One region of the Agrobacterium sp. NPDC090273 genome, then DNA from elsewhere that is predicted to be linked to it. Evidence: riboswitches for the same ligand, from Rfam matches in the RefSeq annotation. Region 1 holds a riboswitch; the other holds the start of a gene.
The links. Region 1 has a riboswitch for thiamine pyrophosphate ahead of ACIQT8_RS17750 (ABC transporter permease). Riboswitches for the same ligand answer to the same signal wherever they lie in the genome.
Positions count from the first base shown of each region.

Region 2: it holds a riboswitch for thiamine pyrophosphate, as region 1 does, so the genes downstream of both, thiC (phosphomethylpyrimidine synthase ThiC) here and ACIQT8_RS17750 (ABC transporter permease) in region 1, are expected to answer to the same signal.

Region 1 is NZ_JBIVYN010000006.1:277,718-282,331, reverse strand. It holds gene ACIQT8_RS17760 (carbohydrate ABC transporter permease) at 1-155, shown strand, start outside; gene ACIQT8_RS17755 (alpha-glucosidase) at 159-2,150, shown strand; TPP riboswitch at 2,187-2,289, shown strand; gene ACIQT8_RS17750 (ABC transporter permease) at 2,420-3,205, shown strand; gene ACIQT8_RS17745 (ABC transporter substrate-binding protein) at 3,202-4,146, shown strand; gene ACIQT8_RS17740 (hydroxyethylthiazole kinase) at 4,158-4,614, shown strand, end outside.
Region 2 is NZ_JBIVYN010000007.1:22,097-26,710, forward strand. It holds gene thiS (sulfur carrier protein ThiS) at 1-88, opposite strand, end outside; gene thiO (glycine oxidase ThiO) at 57-1,064, opposite strand; gene thiC (phosphomethylpyrimidine synthase ThiC) at 1,066-2,886, opposite strand; TPP riboswitch at 2,982-3,092, opposite strand; gene ACIQT8_RS18520 (acyl carrier protein) at 3,274-3,525, shown strand; gene ACIQT8_RS18525 (acyl-CoA dehydrogenase family protein) at 3,525-4,614, shown strand, end outside.

The DNA.
Region 1 (4,614 bases):
CGGTGGGCATTCAGCTCTACCAGGGCGAGTTCGCTTTCCCCTGGCCTGTCATTTCGGCAGCACTGGTGGTCGGCATTGTGCCTGTCGCAATTCTGATCGTCATTTTCCAGGAGCGGGTTGTTTCCGGGCTCACTGCAGGCGGTCTAAAAGGTTAAGTCATGTTACTTGAAAAGACTGATGAAGGCTTCACGCTGTCGATCGACGGACGCGTGGTCCTGACCCATACCCCAAAAGAACCAGCCTTCTTTGCCGGTTTCGGTCAGGAGCGGATGGATATGTATCGCGGCAACTTCGATATCGAAGACTATGTCGTCGAACGTTCGCCGCTTCATCACGCTAATGTCGATCGCAATACGATCTCGCTGGCGTCGGCGGAGGGACAGCCGCCGCGATTGCAATTGACGCTGGATGGCAACACCCTTCGCTTTACGGCACTTGACGAAAGCATCAATCGCCTCTGGCTGCGGACCGTTGCAGAGACTGACGAGCATGTGTGGGGTGGTGGCGAGCAAATGTCCTACTTCGACATGCGTGGCCGGCGTTTTCCGCTCTGGACCTCCGAACCGGGCGTCGGTCGCGACAAGACGACAGAGATCACATTCAAGTCTGACGTCAGTGGCAAGGCAGGGGGTGACTATTACAACACCAATTACCCCCAACCGACCTACCTCTCGTCTCGCAGATACGCCCTCCACATAGAGACCAGCGCATATTCCGCCTTCGATTTCCGGAGCGATGATTTTCACGAGCTGGAGATCTGGGCAATTCCGGAAAAGATCGAGTTTTTCTCAGCCGATAGCTTTGCCGATATCGTCTCGATGCTCTCTTCGCGTTTCGGTCGCCAGCCCGAACTGCCGGAATGGGTTTATAACGGCGCGATCATTGGCTTGAAGGACGGCGTGAATTCCCTTGCGCGGCTGGAAAAAATCATGGCTGCCGGCACCAAGGTTTCCGGCCTATGGTGCGAGGATTGGGTTGGCCTTCGTCAGACGTCGTTCGGTGCGCGCCTGTTCTGGGACTGGCAGGCCAATGAGACACGCTATCCGCATCTGCGCCAGAAGATCGCCGAACTTGCCGATCAAGGCATTCGTTTCCTCGGCTACGTCAACCCCTACCTTTGCGTTGATGGCCCACTGTTTCCGATTGCTGAAAAAGCCGGTTACTTCGCAACCGACAAGGACGGAAAGACTGCACTGGTCGATTTTGGTGAGTTCGACTGCGGCGTTGTCGATTTCACCAATGCGGATGCAGCAATCTGGTTTGCCGAAGAAATCATCGGCAAGAATATGCTCGACTTCGGTCTGTCCGGCTGGATGGCGGATTTCGGCGAATACCTGCCGATCGACATTCACCTGGCCAACGGCGTGGATGCAAAACTGATGCATAATGCCTGGCCAACTCTCTGGGCCGAGGTTAATGCCAGAGCTGTTGAAAGTCGCGGCAAGACCGGTGAGACACTGTTTTTTATGCGAGCAGGCTTCACCGGGGTTCAGGCACACTGCCCGCTTCTGTGGGGCGGAGATCAATCGGTCGATTTTTCTCGACACGATGGCCTTGTCACGGTCATGTCAGGGGCGCTTTCCTCCGGCCTGCTTGGCAACGCCTATCACCATTCCGACATTGGTGGCTACACCAGTCTGTTCGGCAATGTGAGGACACCGGAGCTGATCATGCGCTGGGCGGAAATGGCTGCTTTTACGTCCGTCATGAGAACCCATGAAGGCAACAGACCCCGTGACAACATTCAAATTGACCAGGACGATGAGGTCCTGGAGCACTTTGCAAGGATGACGGCGATCTACGTTGCACTTGCACCGTATTTGAAATCCCTTTCGTCGGAGGCAGCACAGACCGGCCTGCCAGTTCAGCGTCCGCTTTTCCTGCACTTTGAGAGCGATCGACAAACCTATGCCATCCAGGACAGCTATCTCTATGGTGCAGACCTGCTCGTCGCTCCGGTATGGAAAGCAGGTGAAAATGTCCGATCTCTATACCTGCCAGGCAATATTGACTGGGTGCACCTTTGGAGCGGTGAGCGTTATGCGGGCGGCCAGAATGTCACAGTAGATGCCCCACTCGGCACGCCAGCAGTTTTCTATCGCGCCGGAAGTGCATTCAGCTCGATTTTCAAAGCCGTACAAACGATCTGAGCCGTTGACAGAAAGCTAAAAAAGCGACAGTTTCCGACCCATTCCGAGGGGAGCACCGAACGGTGCTGAGATGGCGATGAGCCGGACCCTTGAACCTGATCCGGGTCATACCGGCGTAGGAACGGAAACTGTCGCCTTACAATGGGACACTCTTTCTCTTCTCCGCTCTGCCTGGGTCTCCGTGATTGTCATGTCTGGAGATCGATTGATGATGTTGCATTACCGTTTGCTTGTCACGCGACACCTTAGATCCGTTTGCCGCTAGTCACATGCGAGCCGCTCATGCGTTGCACGGCGTGCTGATCCTGCTGATTGTATGGCAGGCAGGCACATGGCTGTTTTCGCCTCCCCGCTACATATTGCCGACGCCATTCGACGTCTTGAGCGTTTTCATTCGCCAGTCCGGCTTCCTATTCAGTCAGGCCGGGGTGACCTTGGCGGAGATGGCTATTGGCCTTGCATTGGGCATTGCCAGCGGGATTGCCGTGGCATTCTTCATCGCCGCCATGCCACGTTTGGGACGCCTTGTGTGGCCAATGGTGATTGTCCTTCAAGCGTTTCCGGTATTCGTCCTTGCTCCGATCCTTGTCCTCTGGTTCGGCTTCGGCATGGCCTCGAAGGTTGCCATGACCGCAATGATCATCTTCTTTCCTGTCGCATCCGCATTCAGCGATGGTCTCAGCAGAACCGATCGCGACATCCTGGATGCTGCCTCCCTGACCCAGGCAAGCGATTGGCAGATCCTCACCATGTTGAGGGTACCCTTGGCTTTTCCATCGCTCGTTTCCGGGTTGGGCGTTGCTGCGCCACTTGCTCCGCTTGGCGCGATCATCGGCGAGTGGGTCGGAGCGTCGTCTGGCCTTGGCTTCGTTATGATCCAGTCAAACGCCCGGATGCAAACAGACGTCATGTTTGCCGCGATGGCAATTCTGGCAGTGATTGCGGTGCTGCTTCGTCTGATTGTCGACCAAGCCACCAAGGGCTTCGCTCCCTGGGCGCACGAAGTCAAAAAACCTATTTATTCTAGAAACTTGCGGAGGAAATCCGAACCATGAAAAGAATTTTTTTGCCCCTCCTTTTTGCCGCAGCAAGTTTGCTTGTGCCGGCCCAGTCGCAAGCGGCTGACAAGCTGACGGTTCTCCTTGAGTGGTTCGTAAATCCCGATCACGCTCCAATGGTAATCGCGACGGAACGCGGACTATTTGCAGATGCAGGGCTTGAGGTTGAGCTGATCCCGCCTGCCGACCCGTCTGCCGTACCGCGTCTCGTTTCGGCAAAACAAGCCGATATCGGTGTTCATTACCAACCGAACCTTTATCTCGATCATGACGCAGGGCTGCCCATTGTCCGCTTTGGAACGCTCGTCGAAACACCGCTGAACACGATCACGGTGCTGGCCGATGGGCCGATCAAGAGCCTGAAGGATCTGAAGGGCAAAAAGGTCGGCTTCTCGGTCTCTGGCTTCGAAGATGCTATGCTGAAGCGCATGCTAGAGAAAGACGGACTGAAAAAAGACGACGTTGAACTCATTAATGTGAATTTCTCGCTCTCCCCGTCCCTGATTGCTGGCAAGGTCGACGCCACGCTCGGCGGTTTCCGCAACTTCGAGCTGACCCAGATGAAGCTTGAGGGCCATGAGGGCCGTTCGTTTTTCCCGGAGGAACACGGTGTTCCAGCTTACGACGAACTGATCTTCGTCGCACACCGTGACACCGCCTCAGATGGCCGCCTGCCACGTTTCCTCGACGCAGTTGAGCAGGCTTCCATCTTCATCACCAACCACCCGCAAGAATCGTGGCAACTTTTCATCAAGGCCTATCCGAACCTTGATGACGAACTGAACAAGTCCGCATTTTTCGATACATTGCCGCGTTTTGCCAAACGCCCGGCCGCGCTCGACACCAAACGTTACGCCAAATTTGGCGCATTCATGCAGGAGATGCAGCTGATCAAAAAGGCACCTGCAGTCAGTGACATCGCAGTGGAACTGGAATGATGACGACATCCGTGGCAGAAACAATACCGACAGCCGCGAAAGCGGCCGAGGTTCTCGAAACCGTCAGGCGGATGCGCCCCCGTGTGCATTGCCTGATGAATACGGTGGTTCAGAAATTCACGGCGGATGGCATCACAGTCGTCGGCGGAATTCCATCGATGACCACGTCGCTCGAGGAGATCGAGAGCTTCGTTATCAAGGCGGATGCCTTAACGATCAATCTCGGTACTCTCGATGCGGAGCGCCGTAAAGTTATCAGACTGGCCGTCGATATAGCCAATGCTGAAGGAAAGCCGTGGATCATCGATCCCGTTCATTGCGACTACTCCCCCTCCAGATTGGCCTTCGCCCACGAACTGATTGCACTCGGGCCGACCATCGTGCGTGGCAATCACGCCGAAATGAGCCTTATCGGCGATCTACCTGGCGTAGTCAGCATCGAAACTGGGCCAGTCGACCGCCTGAGAA
Region 2 (4,614 bases), on a different contig from region 1:
ATTCGCCTTCATACTCAAGATCGGCAAGCAGTGCTGCCAATGTGTCTGCGGCGAAATCAAGCTCCTCGCCATTCACCAGAAGTTTCATGTTGTTTGTCCTTTGCAGATAGATCACTGAAGACGATACGCGCAGCTTCGCGCGCCATCGCTGGCGACAAAAGAAAGCCGTGCCGGTGCGCACCGTTGACGAGAATGGTCCTGCCGCTTTCGCTGATCTTCGGCAGGTTATCGGGAAATGCAGGGCGGATACCGGTGCCTGTTTCGAGTATCTCCGCTTCGGCGAAAGCCGGATGAATGGTGTAGGCAGCATTGAGGAATTCCATCGTCGAGCGGACCGAGATCGGTCCGGTATGCTCGGATTCAATCATCGTTGCCCCGACCATGAAGCGCCCGCCTTCACGCGGCACAATGTAAAGCGGGATACGCGGATGCAGCAGGCGGACAGGGCGGGCCAGCGAAACATCCTGTGTGGCGAGATAAAGCATTTCGCCACGAACACCGCGAAGCCGGGGAAGCCGACCAACCCCCGCATGGCCGACACAATCGACCACACGGTCGAACGTATTTTCCTCCAGCTGGCCCATGCCCAGATGGAAGGCGACACCCATGCCCTGAAGGCGCGCATGAAGAGCTTTCAGCGCAAGGCGCGGATCGAGATGGCCTTCTTCCGGAAAATACAGCCCGAAACGGAAACGCCCCGAAAGATCGGGCTCGAGAGCTGCAATCCCATCCTCATCCAGCCATCTGTAGCCACTGGTTCTGGAGGCAAAACGCGAAAGCTCGGCGCGATCGCGCGCCGGCGCAACAACAAGCGTGCCATTGCGGAAAACGAGGCCGGGGGTGGCCCGCTCCCACCAGTCCAGTGCAGACTGACCAAGCGTTAGTACAGCCTCTTCTGCACTCTCGCGTTCACACCAGGGGGCCAGCATTCCGCCTGCATACCAGGAAGCGCCGCGAAACGGTTCGGCAGCGGCATCCGCAACCTCGACCGAAGCACCCGCCAAAGCCAGTTCGAACGCCGCGGTTAAACCCGCGACGCCCGTTCCCTTGATCAGGATACGCATGCTAAGCGCCAGTCGAAGGATCGACAGGCAGATAGAGCTCCCCACCCTCCTGGAACCTGGCCGCCATTGCTTCCAGTCCTTCCTTCTGCGCCTCGGCGCGGATGTCATGCGAAATCCGCATGGAGCAGAATTTGGGACCACACATCGAGCAGAAATGCGCGACCTTGTGCGCCTCCTTCGGCAGCGTTTCATCATGGAAGGAACGCGCCGTGTCGGGATCGAGCGAAAGATTGAACTGATCTTCCCAACGGAACTCGAAACGGGCGCGCGACAACGCATCGTCACGCACCTGCGCAGCCGGGTGTCCCTTGGCGAGATCGGCTGCGTGGGCGGCAATCTTGTAGGTAATGACACCCACCTTGACGTCATTGCGATCAGGCAGACCGAGATGTTCTTTCGGTGTCACATAACAAAGCATTGCCGTGCCGAACCAGCCGATCATCGCAGCGCCGATACCAGACGTAATGTGGTCATAACCCGGAGCAATATCCGTCGTCAGCGGCCCGAGCGTGTAGAACGGTGCCTCGCCGCAGACTTCAAGCTGCTTGTCCATGTTCTCCTTGATCTTGTGCATTGGCACATGACCAGGGCCTTCGATCATCACCTGGCAATCCTTGGCCCAGGCGATTTTGGTCAACTCACCCAGCGTTTCCAGTTCGGCAAATTGCGCCGCATCATTGGCATCGGCAATTGACCCCGGACGCAGACCGTCGCCGAGTGAGAAAGAAACATCGTAGGCGCGGCAGATGTCGCCGATTTCCTCGAAGTGTTCGTAGAGGAAACTCTCCTTGTGATGATGCAGACACCACTTGGCCATGATCGAACCGCCACGCGACACGATACCGGTAACGCGGTTGACGGTGAGCGGAATGTAATGCAGCCGGACGCCGGCATGGATTGTGAAGTAGTCTACGCCCTGCTCCGCCTGCTCGATCAGCGTATCGCGGAAGACCTCCCAGGTCAGGTCTTCGGCAATGCCATTCACCTTTTCCAGCGCCTGATAGAGCGGCACAGTGCCAATCGGCACCGGCGAATTGCGGATGATCCACTCTCGGATATTGTGAATGTTGCGACCCGTTGAAAGATCCATAACGGTGTCGGCGCCCCAACGGATCGCCCAGACCATTTTTTCGACCTCTTCCGCCATCGAGGACGTAACGGCCGAATTGCCGATATTGGCGTTGATCTTCACCAGGAAATTGCGGCCGATGATCATCGGCTCCAGTTCGGGATGATTGATGTTGGCGGGGATGATCGCCCGGCCCGCAGCCACCTCCTGACGAACGAATTCCGCACTGACGTGATCAGGAACATGCGCGCCGAAACTCTCGCCGTCACGCACAAGCTTTTCCCTGGCCGCCTCACGCCCAAGGTTTTCCCGGATGGCGATGAACTCCATTTCCGGCGTGATGATACCGGCCCGAGCATAGGCAAGCTGGGTGACGGCCTTGCCGTCTTTGGCCCTGAGCGGTTGATAGCGTAACGGAAATTCAGGCGTCAGGCGGGTGCCAGTCGCAAAACCGTTGTCCTCCGGTTTGACGTGACGTCCGTCGTAAGCCTCGACATCACCTCCGGCCAGCGTCCAGTCGCGACGCTGGCGTGGAAGGCCACGCTCAATGGCGGCGATGTGGGAAGGGTCGGTGTAGAGGCCGGAGGAATCATAGACTGTTACTGGCGGTTCGCCCGCTGTCGGATGGACCGCAATCTCGCGCATAGGCACGCGAATTTCCGGATGCAGGACGCCTTGCCTGTAGACTTTCGTGGAGGCAGGCAGCGGCCCGGTGGTGACGACGGGCGGGGTAGTCTTGGCAACGATATTCATCTTGAGGCTCCAAAGTTTGACAGTGGAGACCCAGTTCGAGCCGGAATGATGGAAAATACCGCAAGGTGCTGCATGAACGTCAAGCGTCAGCAAACCCTTTGGTCTTTGCACCGTCCCTACGCCAGTATGAACTGGATCAGGTTCAACGGGTCACTGCGCATAACAGCAGAATCTCAGCCCCTTGCGGGACACCCCTGGTGAATGACCGAAAGAAAATGCACATCCCCGCTTTTGTCAAGGAGCGATATCGACACTTGGCAGCATCGACTGTTTGTCGCATGCTGCTGTTAGTTGCAGTTAACCTAACGGTTTAGTTGAATGTTATCGTTTGGAATGTAACCATAACATTCAAAGCGTCTAATATGACTTCATGGGAGACACGTCCAAATGAACGCGACTATTCGTGAAATACTGGCAAAGTTCGGCCAGCTTCCCACCCCTGTCGAAACGATCGCCGATGAGGCTGATCTTTACGCGGCGGGGCTTTCGTCTTTTGCGTCAGTACAACTGATGCTCGGCATCGAAGAGGCATTCGATATCGAGTTCCCCGACAATCTTCTCAACCGCAAATCCTTTGCGAGCATCAAGGCGATCGAAGAAACGGTCAAGCTCATCCTCGACGGAAAAGAGGCCGCCTGATGAACGTCACCGTGGCGCCGATAGATGAAGCTCTGTCCGCGCGTGCGGGCAAAGTCGCGGCGATTGCCGCAAAACATGCCGATGATGTCGATGCTGCCGGCCGGTTTCCCCATGAGGCCGTAGCAGCACTGCGGCACGAACGGCTGCTGGGAATTCAAATTCCTGAAAACCTTGGCGGCGAAGCTGCCTCCCTGCAGGCGATCGCTGATATCTGCGTCCGCCTGGGACAGGCATGCTCGGCAACGGCGATGATTTTCGCCATGCATCATATCAAACTGTCGAGCCTCGTTGAGCACGGCGAACAAAGCGACTGGCACGCGGCTTTCATGCGCCGTGTTGCGGGCGAACAACTCCTGCTCGGATCGGCGACGACGGAAGGCGGCATCGGCGGTAATCTCCGCAACTCCATCTGCGCAATCGATATCCAGGACGATATCTGCCAGCTGGAAAAGGACGCCACCGTCATTTCCTACGGTAGCGACGCCGACGCCATTTTGATCACCTCGCGCTCGCATTCTGACGCCGCACCCACCGATCAGGTGATGACGGTTTTCCTGAAAGACCAGTATACGCTCGAGAAGACCCACGTATGGGACACGCTCGGCATGCGCGGCACCTGCTCCGACGGCTTCCTGTTTCGCGGCAAGGCGCCGGCCACCCAGATTTTTCCGAAACCATTTGCCGAGATCGCTGCACAATCGATGCTTGCAACATCGCATCTGCTGTGGAGCGCGGTCTGGTACGGTATCGCTTCTGACGCTGTCTTGAGAGCGCAATCTTTCGTACGCGCTGCGGCACGCAAATCGCCAGGCACCGCACCACCAGGCGCCATCCGTCTTGCCGAAGTCTCGACCAAGCTGCAGGTGGTGAAATCCAACATCATCGCTGGCATCAAGGCCTACAATGATACCAAGAGCGATCCGGAAAAGCTCATGTCCATGGCCTTCGCCGTGGCCATGAACAATGTGAAGATCTGCTCTTCGGAATCCATTCTCGAAATCATCGACCACGCCATGCTGATCTGCGGCATCATGGGCTACAAGAACGGTACGCCCTACAGCCTCGGCCGGCATCTGCGCGATGCGCATT